Regions from separate parts of the Lysinibacillus sp. JNUCC-52 genome, predicted to be linked through region 3. Evidence: riboswitches for the same ligand, from Rfam matches in the RefSeq annotation. Region 3 holds a riboswitch; each other region holds the start of a gene.
What was found. A riboswitch is a leader RNA that binds a small molecule or an ion and turns the genes downstream of it on or off. The one in region 3 is predicted to bind S-adenosylmethionine.
Positions count from the first base shown of each region.

Region 1: linked by a shared signal. The riboswitch ahead of metA (homoserine O-acetyltransferase MetA) and the one ahead of JNUCC52_RS11890 (O-acetylhomoserine aminocarboxypropyltransferase/cysteine synthase family protein) in region 3 are both predicted to bind S-adenosylmethionine.
Region 2: linked by a shared signal. The riboswitch ahead of JNUCC52_RS18285 (methionine ABC transporter ATP-binding protein) and the one ahead of JNUCC52_RS11890 (O-acetylhomoserine aminocarboxypropyltransferase/cysteine synthase family protein) in region 3 are both predicted to bind S-adenosylmethionine.
Region 4: linked by a shared signal. The riboswitch ahead of metK (methionine adenosyltransferase) and the one ahead of JNUCC52_RS11890 (O-acetylhomoserine aminocarboxypropyltransferase/cysteine synthase family protein) in region 3 are both predicted to bind S-adenosylmethionine.

Region 1 covers NZ_CP065546.1:454,722-460,432, reverse strand. Annotated here, with positions in the region: gene JNUCC52_RS02465 (class I adenylate-forming enzyme family protein) at 1-342, shown strand, start outside; gene JNUCC52_RS02460 (YhdT family protein) at 472-735, shown strand; gene panF (sodium/pantothenate symporter) at 735-2,180, shown strand; gene JNUCC52_RS02450 (nucleotide excision repair endonuclease) at 2,281-2,652, opposite strand; SAM riboswitch class I at 2,973-3,082, shown strand; gene metA (homoserine O-acetyltransferase MetA) at 3,188-4,123, shown strand; gene JNUCC52_RS02440 (GerAB/ArcD/ProY family transporter) at 4,207-5,472, opposite strand; gene JNUCC52_RS02435 (hypothetical protein) at 5,499-5,711, opposite strand, start outside.
Region 2 covers NZ_CP065546.1:3,713,111-3,718,821, forward strand. Annotated here, with positions in the region: gene JNUCC52_RS18265 (arsenate reductase family protein) at 1-295, shown strand, start outside; gene gcvH (glycine cleavage system protein GcvH) at 377-757, shown strand; gene JNUCC52_RS18275 (toprim domain-containing protein) at 1,015-1,356, shown strand; gene JNUCC52_RS18280 (thioredoxin family protein) at 1,370-1,681, shown strand; SAM riboswitch class I at 1,737-1,841, shown strand; gene JNUCC52_RS18285 (methionine ABC transporter ATP-binding protein) at 1,925-2,953, shown strand; gene JNUCC52_RS18290 (methionine ABC transporter permease) at 2,943-3,611, shown strand; gene JNUCC52_RS18295 (MetQ/NlpA family ABC transporter substrate-binding protein) at 3,674-4,528, shown strand; gene JNUCC52_RS18300 (glycosyl hydrolase family 8) at 4,892-5,711, shown strand, end outside.
Region 3 covers NZ_CP065546.1:2,405,909-2,411,619, reverse strand. Annotated here, with positions in the region: gene JNUCC52_RS11910 (hypothetical protein) at 1-49, opposite strand, end outside; gene chrR (class II chromate reductase ChrR) at 251-982, opposite strand; gene scpC (succinyl-CoA:acetate CoA-transferase ScpC) at 1,287-2,807, shown strand; gene JNUCC52_RS11895 (glycerol-3-phosphate acyltransferase) at 2,973-3,614, opposite strand; SAM riboswitch class I at 3,772-3,886, shown strand; gene JNUCC52_RS11890 (O-acetylhomoserine aminocarboxypropyltransferase/cysteine synthase family protein) at 4,000-5,301, shown strand; gene JNUCC52_RS11885 (hypothetical protein) at 5,708-5,711, shown strand, end outside.
Region 4 covers NZ_CP065546.1:3,827,269-3,832,979, forward strand. Annotated here, with positions in the region: gene JNUCC52_RS19025 (alpha/beta hydrolase family protein) at 1-226, shown strand, start outside; gene JNUCC52_RS19030 (alpha/beta hydrolase) at 499-1,458, opposite strand; gene pckA (phosphoenolpyruvate carboxykinase (ATP)) at 1,562-3,148, opposite strand; SAM riboswitch class I at 3,351-3,469, shown strand; gene metK (methionine adenosyltransferase) at 3,724-4,920, shown strand; gene JNUCC52_RS19045 (gamma carbonic anhydrase) at 5,213-5,711, opposite strand, start outside.

The DNA of each region.
Region 1 (5,711 bases), 2.0 Mb from region 3:
GATGGTTATTTTTATATTGTCGGTCGTCGGAAAGAAATGATTATTAGTGGCGGTGAAAATATTTACCCACAAGAGGTGGAGCAATGTTTATTACGTCATCCGCTTGTAAAAGAAGCAGCTGTCATCGGTGTGCCAGACAATTATTGGGGTGAAATTGTAACGGCATTTGTTGTTTGCCAACAGCAATCTGATACGCTAATCGCTGAAGTGAAGGCTCTTTGTCGAAATGAGTTAGGACACTATAAAATTCCGAAAAAAATTATTATTATCGATGAGTTACCAAAAACAATCGTCGGGAAAATCGACAAAAAGGCACTTCACATGCAATTGAAAAGCTCTTAAAGATGGATGAAATATGAGGTATCGCCGATAGGATGTGTAAAATCGCCGATAAAACCACCGAAATCGTTCACAATGCTTCCCATAATACCTACATACCAGTAAAATAGAGTAGGTTAGGGGGATTCTATATTGAAAGATCAACGCTTTAAAATTGCACATCGTGAGGCGCTCATCGGCATAGGACTTGTACTTGTCAACTTTGCTATTTGGTACGGCTTTGCATATGGCCTAGGCTCGGGGGATCCAACAAAATATACATATGTTTGGGGTTTCCCAGCATGGTTTTTCTATAGTTGTATCGCTGGAACAGCTTTTATGATTGTGTTAATCTGGCTCGTCTTAAAATTCTTTTTCAAAGAAGTACCTTTTGAAGATGGGGAGGTGGATAAATAGTGCACTGGCAAGTTATTTTTCCACTCTTCATCTTTTTAATTATTATTTTTGGTATTGGTATATGGGCCAATAAACATGTCCGTTCATCGAACTCGTTTTTACAGGAATATTTTCTTGGTGGTCGTGAAATGGGTGGCTTTATCCTAGCAATGACTATGATTGCCACGTACGGAAGCGCAAGCAGCTTTATTGGTGGACCAGGGGTCGCTTATAATAAAGGACTTGGATGGGTACTCCTAGCGATGGCACAACTACCAGCTGGTTATTTTGTATTAATGATATTAGGAAAGAAATTTGCAATTATTGCTCGCCGTTATCAGGCAATAACATTAATTGATTTTTTACGGGAACGCTATAAAAGCCATGTCATTGTAATTTTATCTGCAATTAGTATTATTGTCTTTTTATTTTCTGCAATGATGGCACAGTGGGTTGGTGGAGCACGCTTAATTGAATCTTTAACGGGTTTAAATTATACAGCGGCACTCTTTATTTTTGCTGCATCGGTATTAATTTATGTCATTATTGGGGGCTTCCGTGCGGTCGCTTTAACAGATACAGTACAAGGTTCGATAATGGTAATTGGTACGGTTATTTTACTAATTGGGACAATCATTGCAGGCGGGGGAATAGATCAAATTATGACATCCCTTGTGGCAGAAAATCCAAAGTTAGTGTCTCCATTTGGTGCAGAAGGTGAACTAACGCCGTTATATGTTTCTACATTTTGGATTTTAATAGGAATTGGCGTAGTGGGTCTACCTCAAATTGCAGTACGTGCTATGAGCTATAAAGATTCAAAAAGTATGCATTTAGCGATTATTATTGGTACGATCGCCATCGGGACAATTATGTTTGGCATGCATCTAATTGGTGTGCTAGCGCGTCCAGTAATGCCAGGTATTGAGATTGGCGATAAAGTGATGCCATTATTAACGTTAAAAGTTTTACCGCCATATTTAGCGGGTATTGTTTTAGCAGCACCGATGGCAGCCACGATGTCTACGGTTAATGCACTACTGATGTTAGTTAGTTCAACCGTTGTGAAAGATATTTATTTAAACTATGTGAAGCCAACTGCCAACGACGGGGAGATTAAGCGGGCAAGCTTTATTGTCACTACCGTAATTGGTTTAGCGGTCGTTGTATTTGCGTTAAATCCACCAGATTTACTTGTTTGGCTTAATTTATTTGCATTTGGTGGCCTAGAAGCTGTCTTTATTTGGTCAGTCGTCCTAGGATTATATTGGAAAAAGGCCAACAAATATGGCGCAATTGCTTCCATGATTACGGGCATGACGTTATACATTGTGATTGATCGCTTTTATCCGTCAATCTTTGGTATGCATACAGTGACAATCCCGATAGTAGCTTCATTTATTATCTTTGTTGTTGTAAGCTTACTAACAGCTGACAAATTTAAAGATGAAAAAATATTTATCTAAATACCAAAAACCCACGAGAGATACCTCTCTCGTGGGTTTTTTTATATGAATAACGCTAAAAAAGAAAACCGTTAGCAAGTGGTTGCTAACGGCGTTTATCTTAATAAAATACTTTTTCAAGATTATATTTTGCACGGAAAGTGTTAATAGCATATGTTTCGTAAATTTCACGTTCCATTGGATCATCAATTTCATACACTTCAATTTTGAAAATTTCATCACGATATTTTTTCATTGGTGATACGTTATCTTCAAAATGCTTTTTAATGCGTTGACGAATTTTGCGCGCTTTTCCTACAAATAATAGCTCATTTTTTTCGTTGTAGAATAAGAATATGCCACCTTTTTCGCGAGTGATTTTATGGAAATCAATAAAACCATGGAATGGTGTGATTTCTACATCACCTGGTTTTAATACTTGCTCACGTTGACGAATTACTAAGTCTGGTTTTGGGAGTTCAATTTTAATCAAAATATTTCACGTTCCTCTCTGTTACTAAAGGTATATGTTAACATAATACCTCCATGATTACCATTACGTTTTCTTCTACAAAAATCAATTTACAATGCATGAATGTTTATCGGGTTACAATTGTCATTGGTTTGTCATTTACGAAGGCTAATTGATGAAAAAAATGATATTTAACCAGTAGATACGTAACTCACAAAAGAAATAGATACTTTAATGATAGTGTTCATCAAAAAATAAACTTCCATTCATTTAAATACTAAATATTCTATGTATTATTGAAATTCTTAATTGTTCATGATACAATTCTTTTTAATTAAATAATCTTATCAAGAGAAGCTGAGGGATTTGGCCCTATGACGCTTCAGCAACCTCTAACAATGTTAGAAAGGTGCTAATTCCACCAAAGGATGTTTCCTTTGAGAGATAAGAGTGAACGTGATAATTATCCTTCTCATTCTTGCTCTAATGGAATGAGGGGGATTTTTTAATTTTTAAATAGATAGAGAGAAAAAATTAAAGAAAAGGGGAATACAGCATGCCTATTAATATTCCGAAAAACTTACCAGCTGGAGAACATTTACGTGGGGAAAAAATATTCGTTATGGAAGAAGACCGCGCTAAAACGCAACAAATTCGTCCTTTAAATATTTTAATTTTTAATTTAATGCCAGAAAAAGAAAAAACAGAGCTACAATTACTGCGATTGCTCGGTAATACACCATTACAAGTGAATATTACATTTTTAAATACAGCAACACATGAGTCTAAAAACGTGAGTAAATCACATTTACAGCTATTTTACTCGACATTTAAAGAAATTCGCCATCGCCGCTTTGACGGTATGATTATTACGGGTGCGCCTGTTGAAAAAATGGCATTTGAAGAAGTGAATTATTGGGAAGAAATTTCAGAAATAATGGATTGGTCTGTGAAAAATGTTACGTCCGTAATGCATATATGTTGGGGGGCACAAGCTGCACTATATCACCATTACGGTATCGGTAAATTTGAGCTACCAGAAAAATGTTCTGGCGTCTATTCACATGTAATTACCGATTTAACGGTCGATTTAGTGCGCGGCTTTAGTGACTTATTTACAGCACCACATTCACGCTATACATCGGTTTCCATTGATGAAGTACGTAAGCACCCAGATTTACGCTTACTGTCCTATTCAGAAGATGCTGGCGTCTTTATCGTGCAGTCAAAGGATAATAAGAACATAATGATTACAGGTCACTTAGAATACGACGCGACAACATTAGCTGATGAATATTACCGTGATGTTGAAAAAGGAATTGATATTGCGATTCCTGTTAACTATTTCCCGAATAATAATCCTTCTAATGAGCCGATCAATACATGGCGAGCACATACGCATTTACTATTTTCAAATTGGCTTAACTATTATGTTTATCAGGAAACACCGTACGAATGGGATTTTGTTGATGAGATTGAATACCATATTTAATATGGGACAATTAACATACCGTTTTACAGTTAGAAAAACCACATTTCTCATTAAAAGTGAGAAATGTGGTTTTTGTTGTTAACTTATTGAGATTCGGACGAGTTTGGTTTGGTCGCATCTTGCTGCGCTTTCGATTCTTGTTGTTCTTTTGGAGTTTGCTGCACTTTTGATTCTTGTTGTTCTTTTGAATTTTGCTTGTCTTTTGATTGTTGTTCTTGAGATTCTTGCTGATTACTAGAAGAGCTTTGACTGTCTTCTTTCTTTTTTATTTTGCGAACTTTTGCGACTGTTAGTAACAACAATGGAAGTAAAACAGTTAATAATCCTGAATACAACGGCCAAATATTCTCATTATAATTATTAGAATGGACGATATTCGGGTGAGCAATTTGAGCCAGTGCAACCATACATAATCCAAGTGGTAAAATGAGTGGGCGAGGATCTTTTATTTTAAATATTTGTCCTATGCCAAGTACCGTTGCGTAAAAATAAATAAATGTCCGAATGTAAATGGATATAATCCACATAACAGCCATGATAATTTCCACTCGTTGGAAAAAATTACCTATCGAAATCCTTTGAGCTAGCGCATAGCTTGGAAATGTCTTAATTGATGTATTAGTTGAGCCAAGAACGAGTGTTGAAAGGGTAATAATAAGAATTAAGACAATTCCGCCTAGTAGTGTGCCGATATAATATCCTTTTTGAGCTGCTTTATGTACATTGACTCCAGAAGGGAAAAACATAAGCAACACAGCAAGTGGGAAAGAAAAAACACTCGTAAAGTTTAGCGTACCGACGATTAATGGTTTTGTGTCTGTTTCATAGACTGGCATAATATTTTCTATATTGATTTGAGGGGAAATACAAATAATAAAAATAATAAAAATTAACATAAATATTGGAAATAGTATTTCCACAGAACGTGCAAAAACTTCAATCCCTAAATACGACGCGAAAACGATAATAATCGTAAATAAAACTGCAAAGGTCAGAGTAGGTGTTTCGGGCATCACTTCCGTTTGCATAAAAATTCCGATGAAATATAATAATTCGCCTGCTGAAAAAAAGGTTAAAGACATAAAACAAAGCGATGTCAAAGTACCGATGAATTTGCCAAAAATTTTTCCATTTGCTTCAATAAACGTAAGGTTTGGAGTTTGATTTCCTAATGATACAAAGAGCTTTATTAATAAAATGCTTAATAGTACACCAATAGCCGCTCCAATCCACGCATCCTGGCTGAGTTTTTCTGTAATACTTGCTGGCACAATTAATATAGCTGTTCCAATTGAATAGAGAAGGGTAATGACTGTAAATTGTCTTGCGCTAATGAGTTGTTTATCCATCGTACACTACCCTTTCTTTTCATTTTTTATTGAAAAAGTGTAAGTAACAATTTTCTAAGGGGCGTTAAAATAAATGTAATGAAATCTAAAGGGCTGGGAATGTTCTTTTTTAATCCAATGGCAATATTTAATGCCGCTCCTATGCTTAATATAATAGAAAAGACGATAATTGTTTTTTTTTCGCCTTTTTTCTTTAAATTAGGAATGACACTGTAAGCAATGGCCAAAGAAAATACTAC
Region 2 (5,711 bases), 1.3 Mb from region 3:
AAACGACAATGGCGTTTCATACGAAGAGGTACACATTGTTGAACAAGCACCTACGAAAGAGCAAATTAAAAGTTATTGGCAGGCTAGCGGGCAGCCATTAAAGAAATTTTTCAACACATCTGGCATGAAATATCGCGAACTTGGGTTGAAGGATAAACTGGCGGAAATGTCGGAAGATGAACAGCTCACACTACTTGCTTCTGATGGTATGTTAATTAAGCGACCAATCGTTACTGATGGAAAAAAAGTAACGTTAGGATTTAAAGAATCAGATTTTGAACAAGCGTGGAAATAACAGCTTTAATCCTTGTTTTTATGAAAGAAGTATGGCACACTGAAAGTGAATATATTACATATTTATGGAGGGGTTTTTGGCATGAGCACACCTAAAGACTTACGTTACTCTGAAGAACACGAATGGGTAAAATTAGAAGATGGTAAAGTACGTATCGGTATTTCGCATTTTGCACAATCTGAATTAGGAGACATCGTTTTCGTTGAGCTTCCACAAGTTGGCGACGAAATTAAAACTGATGATCCATTTGGCAGCGTAGAATCAGTAAAAACTGTTTCTGAATTATACGCACCGATTTCAGGTACTGTAGTGGAAGTAAATGCAGATCTAGAAGATAGCCCAGAATTCGTAAACGAATCACCATATGAAAAAGCATGGATGATCGTTGTAGAGCCTGCTGATGCTTCAGAGCTTGAAAACCTTATGACTGCAGAACAATACGAAGAAATGATTGCAGAATAATCAAGCCTATAATAGAAAAACGTCGGAGTACATACCGGCGTTTTTTATTATATAACACAGGTATGCAATTGTTTTTTGAGCTGTACAAAGCGTGACTCTTCAAGTAAATGAAAGTCCAAGTAACTCACATAAAATGTTATCCAAATTGCAAAGTGACATATAGAAAATATTGTTAACGTGTAGATCTATGCATAGTGTGGAATCCTATAATTGCAATAAATTGTTGTCGTAGATAACTGCTAAATGGGGGTGGCGTGATGTTCGAAGGGAAATGTTTAATTGTGGAAGGCCGTTCGGATAAGCTTCAAATAGAACCTATTTTGAGTGAAGATGTTACAATACTTTGTACAAATGGTACAATTGGTGTGCATCAATTAGAAGAATTACTCGACCCATATGAGGGCTATGAGCTCTATACATTTTTTGATGCAGATGCATCTGGAGATAAATTACGAGCATTGATGGACAGACATTATCCTGAAGCAGAGCATTTGCGAACGATGCCTACTTATAAAGAAGTAGAAACTACACCGAGGAAAGTGCTTGCAATGATTTTATTGCGTGCGCATTTTTCCATCCATAATGAATATATTTTGTAAGGTTGGTTGAAAAATGGAAGAATGGTCAAAAGAGCAGTGGGAAACAGCAGTAAAATCTGGTGAAAAAACTGCCTTTTATTTATATACACCGATGTGCGGAACGTGTGCAGTTGCATCTAAAATGATGGATATCATAGAACAATTATTGCCACAGTTAAAATTAGGCAAGGCAAATATTAATTTTTTAGAGCAAATAGCTTATGATTTTCAAATCGAAAGTGTACCGTGTTTACTCGTTAGTGATGGTGGATCAGTTAGAGAAAAGGTTTATGCATTTCAATCCGTACCTTTTTTATACGAATTGTTAAAAAAACCAATTGACTGAACTTTGCTAGCATGGTAAAGTAACAACTATATTAAAAACTATTAAATATATCGAACTCTTATAAAGAGCGGCGGAGGGAAGTGCCCTATGAAGCCCGGCAACCATCACAAATGTGAAAAGGTGCCAAATCACTCAAAGATTTTTCTTTGAAAGATGAGAGAACGGTTTAGCGTATAAAGTACGTGACCCCTTCTACTTGTCTGTGAGTGAAGGGGTTTTCTATATGAGAAAAGGAGTTTCGCTATGATACAGCTTCAAAATATTACGAAGAAATACAAAACCGCAAATGGCGAATTAACTGCTGTTAAAGATGTTAATCTTACAATTAACAAAGGTGAAATTTTTGGCATTATTGGCTATAGTGGCGCTGGTAAAAGTACGATGATTCGTTTATTAAACGGTTTAGAAAAGCCGACAACTGGTTCGGTGAAGGTGAATAACCAAGAATTTTCATCTATTAAGGGTCAAAAGTTGCGTGATGCTAGACAAAAGGTAAGTATGATTTTCCAACATTTTAACTTACTTTGGTCAAGAACAGTTGCAGAAAACATTGCATTTCCACTTGAAATTGCAGGTGTAGCTAAAAGTGAGCGAGACGCACGTGTGAAAGAACTTATTGCACTTGTTGGTTTAGAAGGTCGTGACAAATCGTTTCCATCACAACTGTCAGGTGGTCAAAAGCAACGTGTTGGCATAGCACGAGCACTTGCCAATAATCCTGAAGTGCTGTTATGTGATGAAGCTACATCAGCACTGGATCCAGAAACAACGGATGCAATTCTTGATTTGCTTGTCGATATAAACGAACGATTAGGCTTAACAATCGTATTAATTACTCATGAAATGCATGTTATTCGCAAAATCTGTCATCGTGTAGCGGTAATGGAAGCTGGAGAAATTGTTGAACGTGGTGAAGTACTACAAGTGTTCCAAGCACCACAAGCAGCGATCACTAAAAAATTCGTATCACAAATTACCGATACGAAGGAAACGCAGGAGACAGTTGCACAGCTTAGAATGAACTATCCAACAGGACACCTTGTTAAGCTTGTATTTGTTGGTGAAAAAACAGAGCAGCCAGTTATATCACATTTAGTAAAACAGTTTGATGTAGAAGTTAGCATTGTCCATGGTAATATCTCGCAAACGAAAAATGGTGCATACGGTACTCTTATTGTACAAATTGATGGTACAGAGACAAATGTAGCAGCTGCATTAAATTATTTAAATACAGTTGAAGTACAAACGGAGGTGATTGCAAATGCTAACTAGTCTCTTTCCGAATGTCGACTGGGAAAAAATGTGGACAGCCACATATGAAACACTTTATATGACCACTCTATCTACAGTCGTAACATTTATACTTGGTTTAGCCATTGGCATAATCCTCTTTTTAACGAGTCCAAACCAGTTATGGGCCAATAAAATTGTTAACTTTTTAACAGGATCGGTCGTTAATATATTCCGTTCGATACCATTTATCGTGTTAATTATTTTACTTATTCCATTTACGAAGTTTTTACTTGGGACAATCCGAGGAGCAAATGCAGCCCTACCAGCACTTATTATTGGTGCTGCCCCATTCTATGCACGAATGGTACTAATTGCATTACGTGAAATTGATAAAGGTGTTGTTGAAGCAGCACGCTCGATGGGGGCTAAAACGTCCACGATTATATGGAAGGTTCTAATTCCAGAATCATTACCAGCACTTATTTCTGGGATTACTGTAACGGCTGTAGCACTTGTTGGATATACGGCAATGGCTGGTATTATTGGTGCTGGCGGTCTAGGAAACTTAGCCTTTTTAGATGGCTTCCAACGTAATCGCCAAGATGTGACATTAATGGCAACTATTTTGATCTTAGTAGTCGTATTTATCATTCAATGGATTGGCGATATGATTACAACGAAAACAGACAAACGTTAAAAAGGTTAAACCGGTATTTACCGCTAACATATTGTTTGAACAAATAAAGGGAGTGTATACAAATGAAGAAGTTATTAGCAGGATTATTTTTATCAGTACTTGTATTGGCTTTAGCAGCATGTGGTGCTGGTAACAAAGACGAAGCAGGATCAACAACTGGAGATGACAGTGCAAAAACTGAAGATAAAGTAACATTAAAAATTGGTGCTTCTAACACACCTCACGCAGTTATTTTAGAACAAGCAAAACCGATTTTAGCAAAAGAAGGTATTGATTTAAAAATCGAGACGTACCAAGATTATGTATTACCTAACCAAGATTTAGAGTCAAAAACTATTGATGCAAACTATTTCCAACATATTCCTTATCTTGAATTACAAATTAAAGATAATGGCTATGATTTTGTAAATGCAGGTGGCGTACATATCGAGCCAATCGGTATTTACTCTAAAAAATATAAATCACTTGAAGACCTTCCTAAAGGTGCAACAATTTTATTATCGAACTCAGTTTCAGACCATGGCCGTATGTTGTCACTATTAGAAGCAAAAGGCTTAATTAAATTAAAAGATGGTATCGACAAAACAGCAGCAGAAATTAAAGATATTGTAGATAATCCAAAAGACTTTAAATTCGATGCAAATACTGCACCAGAGCTACTTGTGCAAATGTTTGAAAACGAAGAAGGCGATGCAGTACTTATTAACTCTAACTATGCAATTGATAATGGACTAAACCCAATTGAAGATGCAATTGCTTTAGAAGATAAAGAATCTCCATATGTAAATATTATTGCAGTTCGTGCTGGTGATGAAAATAAACCAGAAATTAAAAAATTATTAGAAGTATTAAAATCTGAAGAAATCCAAGACTTCATCTTGAAGGAGTGGAAAGGTGCAGTAGTACCCGTTAAATAATATCTATATATTAAAAAATAGTACAAGCCATGAAAATGGTTTGTACTATTTTTTTAGGGAAAGATAAATAATGGTGTGAAATCCAATAATTAAATTCTATTATTTTTCCTAAACTGTTTAGAATTTGTTTAGATTCATTTAATATGATTACTGTTATAATATAATTCGCTAATCATACTGAAGGATTTTGGTACTTAGTCCTAGTGGAGGTGAAATCCTATATTAAAAAATTTTTATTGTGGTATTTTAGTTATATTTTTCCTTTCTATCGTTTTAATAGGCTGCTCTCAAGGGAAAGAAGAAGTAACTAAAGTAACTAAGGAACCAATTTCATCAACAGAACAATTTGTTATTGAGGAATTAATGACAAAAGATAACTTATTACGTACTGATTTAACGCAACAAAAAGATGTGTTTTTATCTGAATCTGTCGGTTTATGGTTGACCTATTTACTAGAAAAAGATGATCAAGCTCGCTTTGATGAGCAGTTTGAGGTGATTAATCATTATTTTTTAGAGAAGAAATTTATAGTATGGCGAATTGATGGTAAAAAACAAGCTACTGTTAATGCGCTGATTGATGATTTGAGAATTATGCGAGCGCTATTTGATGCAGGTGAAAAGTGGAATGATGAGCGTTATATTTCGTTAGGGAAGACCATTGGTAAAAACATTGTAAAGTATGGAATGCAAAAAGGTACGTTTGTAGATTTTGTTGACGTTCATACACATAAGAAAGCGAACACAATTACATTAAGTTATATTATGCCTTCTGCACTTTTAAAGATGCGACAATATGATGTTTTATCTAAAGAACAACTAGAGCAACAATTATCGATTTTAGCAAAAGCGCCAAAAGCTCAAGCAGGCTTTTTTCCAAAGTATTATGATGTCGTAACCAATAACTATGAATATGATACGGAGTTACATATGATCGATCAATTGTATACGGCTTATCATAGTGCCACGTTAGGTTTGGAAACGAAGCCATTTACTAATTGGATGCTGTCTTTATATAGTAGAGATCAAAAATTGTACGGCCGCTACGATGCTACTACTGGTGAGCCAGCTGTATCATTTGAATCACCTGCTGTGTACGCAATGGCTACTCGTTATATGTTAGAAATTCATAATGATAGGATGGCTGAAGAGTTTTTCCGTAAAATGGAATCTCTCAAAGCTG
Region 3 (5,711 bases):
TATGTTGTTGTTCTAGGGTACGAGCAAGATGCTTATTAACAAAGGACATTTTACATAACTCCTTTCGAGATAGGGTCCTTCTAATAGTATTAATGGAAATGTTGGAAAAGGGAAGAGTCTTTTCGTTTAATTTATACCTAAAATTAACATACCCATCAAGACAAATATACTAGATTGGCAATAAAAAAAGGGCAAAAATATGAAAAAAGTGGAGTTATTATCATACGATAGTAACCCCACTTTAGTAATGTTATTTCCAATTAAATCCTTTTTGTGCTAGGAAGCTATTGATGTGTGGACGACGCTGTTCTACTAAAAAATCAGCCATTTGCTTTGTCCAATTGTCAATTTTACGATTTGAGGAGCGACTATTGTAATATGCTTCCATAGTTTCATTGTAAGCAGGTAACAGTTCCTCATATTTTGCTGTATCATATCCATTTTCATGGAGTATAGCAGCAACTGGTAAACGAGGCTTCACCTCATTGCGTCGAGCTGGAACGCCAATTGTTAAACCGAACAATGGGAAGACATAATCAGGTAGATTAAATAATTCACTTATTTCTTCTGGCTTATTACGTACACCGCCTATATAACAAATACCATATCCCATAGATTCAGCTGCAATAACAAAATTTTGCGCAAATAATGCGACATCTGCGACACCTACTAGAACGTTTTCAGCCGAATCTGCAACGATATCAACGCCCTCTAATTTGCCAGCCATTTGTAGTCGTTTAAAGTCTACACAAAATACAAAAGCACCACCAGCGGTTTCGTATTGACGTGGATTTCCTGAAAGTAAACCTAGTTTTTCTTTTTTCTCCTCGTCTGTAACCCAAATTACGCTATATGCTTGTACAAAGTGAGAAGTTGCTGCCATCTGGGCAGTAGCAATTAAATCTTCAACGATTTCCTTAGATATAGGATTTCCATCATAAATACGAACCGAAGAGTGGTTACGTAATAATTCTTTAACCATCTAAAAAGTCCCCTTTTCCCAATTATATATACCAAGAGCATATCATGATTTTTGACTAAAATCGAATCAAATCCCATATGGAGTAACTATTAAAATTAAACTATTTTCAAATAATTAAGGCAAATTATAAATACGCTCGTTAAGTAAAATATTTTGTTAGATATAGCTTAAATGTTCTGAATAGTGTAAAATTATGTATGACGACAGGTTATTTATCTCCTGTTTTTTTACATTGGTTGGGTGTACCAATGTGAAGGAAAATAATCGAGTTGAAGTAAATATATGTGGGATGGAGGAATAAGGAATGGATGAAAAGTTAGCAAAAAAGCTTCGTAATGAACAATTACGAAACAAAGTTGTAACAGCAGAAGAAGCAGCATCTTGGATTAAGGACGGCATGGTACTTGGCATGAGCGGATTTACACGTGCAGGTGACGTAAAAGTGGTACCGCTTGCACTTGTTGAGAAAGCAAAAACAGAAAGTTTCAAGGTGGATGTATATACAGGTGCATCACTTGGACCAGAAGTTGACCAATACTTAGCAGAAGCGGGTGTTATTCGCAAGCGTGGACCTTTCCAAGGAGACGCAGGCATTCGAAACATGATTAATAGTGGAGAAGTTACGTATGTTGATGCCCACCTATCACACAATGCTGAATTAGTACGTCAGGGCATCATTGGTCCGATAGACTTTGCTATTATTGAAGCTGCTGCTATTACAGAAGATGGCTTATTAATTCCTACAACTTCAGTTGGTAACTCTCCGATTTTCGTACAAGAAGCAGATCAAATTATCATCGAGCTAAACATAGCACAGCTGGATGCATTAGAAGGTGTGCATGATATTTTTGTTCCAGGACCACAAGGTAAACGTGATCCAATTCCAATGCTAAATGTGTCAGATCGTCTTGGTACAATAGGGATTCCACTAAATTTAGATAAAGTTAAAGGTATTGTTATTTCAGATATTTTAGATGCGCCATCAATGATTGTTCCTGCTGATGAAGAAACAGATATTATGGCAAATCATCTATTGAATTTCTTAAGAGAAGAAATAAAAGTAGGTCGTTTAACGACAAGTTTACGTCCACTACAATCAGGTGTAGGTTCGGTGGCGAATGCTGTCTTGTTAGGTTTCAAAGATTCCGAGTTTGAAAATTTAGAAGTTTATTCGGAAGTGCTACAGGATGCAGTATTTGAATTAATGGATGCTGGAAAAGTAAGCTTTGCATCTGCTACTTCTATTACCCTATCTGAGAAAGTAGGAAACCAGGTTTACGGGAATTTTGAAAAATATGCAGATAAATTAGTATTACGACCACAGGAAATTTCTAATCACCCAGAAATTATTCGTCGACTCGGCTTAATATCTGTAAATACAGCGCTTGAATTGGATATTTACGGTAATGTGAATTCGACTCATGTTTCTGGTACAAAGATGATGAATGGTATTGGAGGCTCTGGTGATTTTGCTCGTAATGCACGATTAGGTATTTTCGTAACAAAATCGTATGCAAAAGGCGGGAAAATTTCTAGTATCGTTCCTATGGTTTCACATGTAGATCATACAGAACATGATGTAGATATTATTGTAACAGAGCAAGGAGTTGCAGACTTAAGAGGTTTAGCACCTAAAGAGCGTGTTGGCCTAATCATTGAAAACTGTGCGCATCCTGATTATAAAGAGCAATTATGGGCGTACTTTAATGACGCTAATGAAGCAACAGGTGGTCACCATACACCGCATGATTTAGAAAAAGCACTTTCTTGGCATGTGAATTTAGCAAAGAATGGTACAATGCTAGACCCATCATTTGCTAAATAATATATTTAAAAAAAGTGTTAGATTGACTGCCATCAATCTAACACTTTTTTGCTATGCGATTGTTTTCCTACGAGATCGTAAGCCGCTACCTCGCTGTTTCACCGCCAGTTACGCCTGTGTTTTGTGCTAACTGTAGCAGTTATCGCTTAGGCTCAATCACTTGCTTTATGCGGCTTTTTTAAAGGCAGATGTTACTTTCGGTTCCGTTCCGTTGAATAGTCTTTTAATATTTTCGATATGCAAGATGAACGCTATGCATAAAAGGAGAATAGAAATGATCGTTGGGCCGAGGCCAGGTATCCATAAATAGGTAGCTGTACAAAATACAATATAAAATTCTAACACACCGACAATTAAATAGTTTGTTGCTAAAGATAAAATCACAAATAAGATAAGTGCACATAATGCAATTTTCCAATCGACGGCAAGTAAAATTCCGATAATGGAGGCAGTTCCTTTGCCACCTTTGAAGCCCATATGGAAAGGGAAGTTATGCCCTAAAATAACACTAGCAGCCATTGTATAGATTAAGAGCCACATTTGTACTTCAGTGAATTGTGATGCATTAGAAGATAAGTAGTAAATAGCACAGAGAATAGCACCAACGCCTTTACCAATATCAATTAGGGCCACTAATATGCCGTATTTCCAGCCAAGAGACAGCGTTGCATTTGAAGCACCAGCATTGCCATGACCAGTCTTTTTTAAATCTACACCTGATAGAAATTGTGCCACTTTAGAGCCGTGAATACAGCCAATGAAATAACCAATTATTATAATAATAAAAAATACCATGGCTTTTTCCATAAAAAATGCTCCTTTCATTTTATATTCTTTATATAGTGTATGTGCTCTTATTACGTAAATTAGCAGACAGAAGTTTCAGAAAAAAATAAATTTTACTGTTGACAGAAAAAAAGTCTATGTTTATACTGTGTAACAACGATGGAAATTGAATCACATACTCTTATCAAGAGCGGCGGAGGGAATAGGCCCTACGATGCCCGGCAACCAGTGAGTGACGAACTTGCTAAGGTGCTAATTCCTACAGATTCTTACTTGGATCTGGCAGATAAGGGGAGGAAAACTTGCAACCGCAACCCTCTTCTTAACTGAAGAGGGTTTTTGTTTTCTACACATAAATCCTCCTCATCTCCGGTACCATCGTAAAACCATTAAGGAGGAAGAAAATATGTCGAATTTCAAACCAGAAACATTACTATTACACGGTGGTCAAGAGCCTGACCCAGTAACAGGCTCCCGAACTGTACCAGTGTATCGTTCAACAGCTTTCGTATTTAAAGACACTGCTCATGCGCAACGTCTTTTTGCATTAGAAGAAGCGGGCAATATTTACACACGTATTACAAACCCAACTGTAGATGTTTTTGAAAAACGCGTCGCATTATTGGAAGGCGGGACAGCAGCAGTAGCACTTTCATCAGGTGCAGCAGCTATCGCATTTTCAATTTTAAATCTTGCAGGAGCAGGGGATGAAATTGTAGCAGCAAGCTCTTTATACGGAGGAACATATAACTTATTAGCAAATACACTACCAAACTACGGTATTAAAACAATTTTCGTAGATGAAACAAATCCTGAGAACTTCCGATCTGCGATCAATGAAAACACAAAAGCGGTGTTCGCTGAAATTTACGGCAATCCAAGCTTAAAGGTTTTAGATGTAGAAGCAGTAGCAAATATTGCGCATGAAAATGGACTGCCTTTAATTATCGATAGCACATTTGCCTCACCATACGGCGCAACGCCAATTGACTTTGGTGCAGATATCGTTGTTCACTCCGCGACAAAATGGATTGGTGGACATGGAACAACTTTAGGTGGCGTAGTTGTAGATGCGGGGAAATTTGATTGGACACAAGGAAGATTCCCTAGATTTACAGAGCCAGACACTTCTTATCATGGATTAAGATATGGTATTGATACAGCAGCGGCTGCATTTGCCACAAAACTGCGCGTGCAATTACTACGAGATTTTGGTCCAACATTAAGTGCTGATGCTGCCTTTAACTTACTACAAGGTTTAGAAACGCTTCATTTGCGTATTCCTAAACATAATGAAAATGCATTAGCAGTCGCTGAATATTTACGTAACCACCCATCTGTGGAATATGTGAATTATAATGGATTTGAGGATTTTGCTTCGCATGATTTAGCAAAAAAATACTTGAAAAATGGCTTCGGTTCAGTGCTTACATTTGGCATAAAAGGTGGACGAGAAGCAGGGCGTCAGCTAATAGACAGCGTAAAATTATTCTCACACGTAGCAAACGTTGGAGATGCAAAATCATTAATTATTCATCCAGCATCAACAACACATCAGCAACTATCTGCTGAGGAATTAATCCAAACTGGCGTATCCGAGTCGCTCATTCGCTTATCAATCGGTTTAGAGGCAGTTGAGGATATTATTGCAGACCTAGAGCAAGCAATTGCACAAGTAACAGCAGCTACACAAAAAGTAGAAGCATAACTTAAATTAATAAAACTAGATTCCTGTCGTAGCGTTAACGTATTTTCTCATTCGAAATGCCTCATTTGGTAATGCGTATAACGTTGCTACATCAATCGTTACCTCATTCGGTAAGTTTTCTGAAATTTCCTATATTTAATACCTAGTATTTTTATAAGTATTATTGACTTAATTAAAACCATGCTATATACTAGGGATTAAGTTACATGTTCGAATGGCTACCAACCTAGAACAAAAATTAAAAGTGTCGATGTTACGTAATTCTAAATGCCGTAAATTTTTAGGCGGTAGAACAATCAATTTGTTTTCATAAGTGCTCCCCCACTTTTGAATATATATATAGAGGGTAGCTACATAGCCAGTAGCTACTCTCACTTAAAAAACTGATCGATAAGGAGTGTTGAAAATGG
Region 4 (5,711 bases), 1.4 Mb from region 3:
TACACCATTATTTGAAGTTGAACACATTACAGCCCCTGTGCTTATTATTCACGGCTATCGTGATGAAAATGTCGATATTGAACATGCAAGGCAATTAGCATTTTACTTAGAAGATGCCAATAAAACGTATGAAACATGGTATGATCATCGTTTTGCACACCAATATCCACCTGCTCAAAATCGTGAAACTGTGCGTGCTTTGTGTAAATGGATGAAGCAACAATGAGATGCAAATAAAGGGACAATTGGTGAGGTGGTGACCGAGAGGGTGACTGGCACTAATTGTGTGAGTGTCTGGAATTGTTTGAGTGACAGGCACAAAATTATTATAAAAATCCACTGCGCCTTCTGTGGGCTATAGGGAAGCCGCAACCGTCGCTAGATGCGTCCTGTGTTGCAGCTTACGCTATTTGGTTACCATAGAAGCGTTCGTGGATTTTTATTATTTTAGTTGTAAGAAATAGGACTAGTATAGTGAATTGTGTGAGTGACAGGCACTTATTCGTTTACGTAGGCACTTAAGAAGGCTTGAATTGTTTCCCAATATGTTGCTCCTGCGACATTTTCAGCTCTACCGTGTCCAGCCCCTTCAACTAGTAATTTTTCTTTTGGCACATTGGCAGCTTCATAGACTTCATCTAGCATTGAAGAAGGCACGAATGTGTCAGAACTACCATGGATAAACAGCATCGGTGTTTGTGATTTAGCTACTTGTTTTACTGTATCGGCTTCACCAAGCGTATAGTCTGCTTTGATTTTCGTTACAGCTGAAGCAAAATTCATGATTGGAAATGCAGGCAGATGGAAGATTGCTTTAAGCTGATACGAAAATTCGCCCCAAACAGAAGAATAGCCACAATCCTCAATGATTGCCTTTACATTTTTAGGTAATTCTTCGCCAGAGGCCATCATCACTGTGGCGCCGCCCATCGACACTCCAAAAAGGACAATTTCAGCATCATTATTTAATTGCACCGTATTGTCAATCCATGACACGACATCTAAGCGATCATGCCAGCCCATTCCGATATAGTCTCCTTCACTTTTGCCATGGCCTCTCGCATCAGGAATAAGTATATTGTAGCCCATGTCGTAAAAGTGTTTTGCATACTTGGTCATCTGTAAACCATCACTTGAATATCCATGGAAGATTAGGGCCCATTTATTTGAATCATTTTGATTTTTAATGGAATAAGCATGTAGCTTAAGTTGATCGAAAGATGGAATCGTTGTCTCTTCGTAATGACTGTTGAACCATGTTTCACGAGCTTCTTTCTCTTTCACTTCATTCGGATTAGAATCAATTAAATTATGTGGGGCATCCAGAACGGCTGTTTTATCAGATTGCGGATTTAACGCCAAGTTATAAAAGTAATTGCCTGCAATAAATCCAGCTCCAATAAACAACACGACTAATGATACTAGGATGCCAACTAGTATTTTGTATTTTTTTTTCATATGTATCCTCCAATACTATCCAAAAAATGAACATTTGAAGATTATTTTTTATAGAAATGGGTAAAAAAAAGGGAACGAATAAATCGTTCCCTTAGTCGCATTATTATTTTAATGGACCACCAAGTTTAGTGATTGCTTCAGAAACGTTTGAGAATTTCTTGAAGTTATCATTGAATAAACCAGCAAGTTCTGCAGCTTTTACATCATAAGCAGCTTTGTCTGCCCAAGCATCGCGAGGGTTAAGAACTTCTGAAGGTACACCTTCAACTGCTGTAGGGATGTGTAAGCCAAATACAGCGTCCTGTGTCGTTTCAACATTGTTCAGTTTGCCATCGATTGCAGCACGTACCATTGTACGAGTGTATGAAAGCTTCATACGGCTACCTGTACCGTATTCGCCACCAGTCCAGCCAGTGTTTACAAGGAATACTTGTGCGCCATGCTCATCGATTTTTTGACCTAACATTTCAGCATAAACAGTTGCTGGAAGTGGAAGGAATGGAGAACCGAAACATGTAGAGAATACTGGCTCTGGCTCTGTTACACCACGTTCAGTACCTGCTAGCTTCGAAGTGAAACCACTTAGGAAGTGATACATTGCTTGTTCTTTTGTTAATTTACTGATTGGAGGTAACACACCAAATGCATCAGCAGTTAAGAAGACGATTGTTTTTGGATGACCTGCAACAGATGGATCAACAATATTTTCAATAAATTGGATTGGGTAAGCAACACGTGTGTTTTCTGTTAATGAAACATCATCGTAGTCACAAACACGAGTTTCAGGATCTACAGCTACGTTTTCTAGAACAGAACCGAAGCGGATTGCGTTATAGATTTCAGGTTCTTTTTCAGCAGAAAGGTTAATTGTTTTTGCATAGCAACCACCTTCAATATTGAATACGCCGTTGTCAGACCAGCCGTGCTCATCGTCACCGATTAATTTGCGGGCAGGGTCAGCTGATAAAGTTGTTTTACCAGTACCAGATAAACCGAAGAATAATGCCACATCGCCAGCTTCACCTACGTTTGCTGAACAGTGCATTGATAGGATGCCTTGTTGTGGTAGTAGGTAGTTCATAATGCCGAAAATAGATTTTTTCATTTCACCAGCATATTCAGTACCACCGATTAGGATGATTTTCTTTTCAAGTGATACAATAATGAAAGTTTCAGAAGATGTACCATCGATAGCTGGATCCGCTTTAAAGTTAGGAGCTGAAATAACTGTGAATTCAGCAACATGAGAAGCTAATTCTTCTTGTGTTGGACGGATAAATAATTGATGGGCGAAAAGATTGTGCCAAGCATATTCATTGATTACTTGGATGCTTAATTGTGAATCTTTGTCAGCACCAGCAAAACCTTTGAATACGAATAATTCGTCACGTTCTTTTAAGTATTTAACTACTTTTACATATAAGTTATCGAACACTTCCGAAGAAATTGGTTGGTTTACTTTACCCCAGTCAATTTTATCTTTTGTGCTTTCTTCTTCTACCGTATATTTATCTTTAGGTGAACGACCAGTGTATTTGCCAGTTTCTGCACGAACTGCGCCATCTACTGTTAACATTGCCTCACCACGAGATGTAGCTTTTTCCGCTAATTGTGGTACTGAAAGTTGAACGTTAATGTTCCCACCGTTTAATAATTCCTTCAGTTCGTTTGCAATTTCTACTGAATTCATCGATTAAATACCATCCTTTTTTATAATATTCCCTTGAGTTTGAGGGAGTTTTTCTTAATTTCAAAAATAGTATAACACAATTGCTTTAATAATCTATACTAATTCAAAAATTATTTTCGTGTTTTAAATAACTTTCAACAAAAAGTCATAAAATAATTGACAACGTTCGACCTTTTACGTAAGATGAGGAATTGAACGGATACTCTTATCCCGAGCTGGTGGAGGGTCAGGCCCTGTGAAACCCGGCAACCTGCATGAACTATTTCACGACATGCGCTGGTGCCAACCTGATGCAAGGGGAAAACCCTTGAACGATAAGAGTGAAAGGTTACGAAGTCATTATTCCTTTCCTCATGTAAAGACGTGAGAAAAGGATTTTTTTTATTTTCATAATGAATGTAAAGGTAAGTATATACAATTCTTTCCTTATTATAATGACGGATCTTTCGAAATCCTCATGTTAAAAGCAACAACGGCTTGAAAGTTCTATCCTTCAGGAGCGAACTTGACATGGGTAATGAGTACCGTATTAATTTCGCAAATGCTATTTGTAAGAGTAATAGGAGGAAAACCAAATGACAAACCGTCGATTGTTTACATCAGAGAGTGTAACAGAAGGACATCCTGACAAAATTTGTGACCAAATTTCGGATGCCATTTTAGATGCCATTTTAAAAGAAGATCCAAATGCACGTGTAGCGTGTGAAACAACTGTAACGACAGGATTAGTACTAGTAGCAGGAGAAATTACTACTTCTACTTATGTAGATATTAAAGGTATCGTGCGTGATACTGTAGCAGAAATCGGCTACACACGCGGTAAATATGGCTTTGATGCTGAAAACTTAGCAGTACTAGTAGCAATTGGTGAACAATCACCAGACATTGCCCAAGGTGTAGACCAAGCATTAGAAGCGCGTGAAGGTTCTATGACTGATGCAGATATTGAAGCAATTGGTGCAGGTGACCAAGGATTAATGTTTGGTTACGCTTGTAACGAAACACCTGAATTAATGCCTTTACCAATTAGTTTAGCGCATAAATTAGCTCGTCGTTTAACAGAAGTTCGTAAATCAGGTGAACTAGCATATTTACGTCCAGACGGTAAAACACAGGTGACAATTGAGTATGATGAACACAACATCCCAGTCCGTGTCGATACGATTGTTATTTCAACACAGCATGATGAAGAAGCGACATTAGAGCAAATTCAATCAGATTTAAAAGAGTTAGTAATAGCTCCTGTAGTACCTAGTGAGCTATTAGATGCTCAAACAAAATATTTCATTAACCCAACAGGTCGTTTTGTTATTGGTGGACCTAAAGGAGATGCTGGTCTTACAGGACGTAAAATCATCGTTGATACATACGGTGGCTATGCACGTCATGGTGGTGGAGCATTCTCTGGTAAGGATGCTACAAAAGTGGACCGTTCTGCTGCATATGCAGCGCGTTATGTAGCTAAAAACATTGTTGCTGCAGGTTTAGCAGAACGTGCTGAAGTACAACTTGCTTATGCCATTGGTGTAGCACAACCCGTATCAATCGCAGTAGATACATTTGGTACAGGAAAAGTAAGCGAAAGCGATATCGTAAAATGGGTTCGCGATTTATTTGATCTACGTCCAGCAGGCATTATTAAAATGCTTGATCTACGTCGCCCAATTTATAAACAAACGGCAGCTTATGGTCACTTTGGCCGTACAGATTTAAATGTGCCTTGGGAAAATACGGACAAGGCAGATGCTTTAAGAGAAAAAGCAGGTCTATAAGCAATGGAAAGGGGCTACTTCATGGCCCCTTTCTAACTTGCTTCAGCATTCATACCTCACGTTTAAAGGTTGGGTTTGAATGCTGAAGCAAGTTACAGATTTTTGAAGAGCTTGTCAAGCATACAAAAAATCTGGACGGCAATTATGGATAGGCGTAAATGATTGCAAAAAAATTCGCGTCTTTCCGTTTACAGTTGGAAGGAAATCGCGAATTTATTTTTTATCCTGTATAAATGTGTTTTTACAAGAGCACCTACGCCTATATCGGCAGCCCTCGTATTTAGGGCATCCATTATTTTTGAAGAGATTTGTAATATTGACCTTTTTCGGCGTATTCTCTAACGATACGTTCCATGTCTTCTTTATCTTCAGCATTTAATTCACGTACGACTTTTGCTGGACGACCTAATGCTAAGCAATTAGGAGGAATGACTTTACCTGGAGGTACAAGACTACCCGCACCAATAAAAGCACCTTCTCCTATCTCTGCCCCATCCAACACGATTGATCCCATACCTATTAATGCATTTTTTCGAATTGTACAGCTATGTAAAGTTACTTGGTGTCCAACTGTTACTTCATCTTCGATTATTAATGGATATTTTGGACTCTGATGTAGACAGCAAAGATCTTGGATGCTTACTCGTTTACCAATTATTGTTGGCGATACATCGCCTCGAATAACAGTATTAAACCAAATAGTGGTTTCGGCACCAATCGTTACGTCACCAGTAACGGTTGCATAGTCAGCAATAAAAACCGATGGATCGATATTAGGGGTCTTGTCTTTA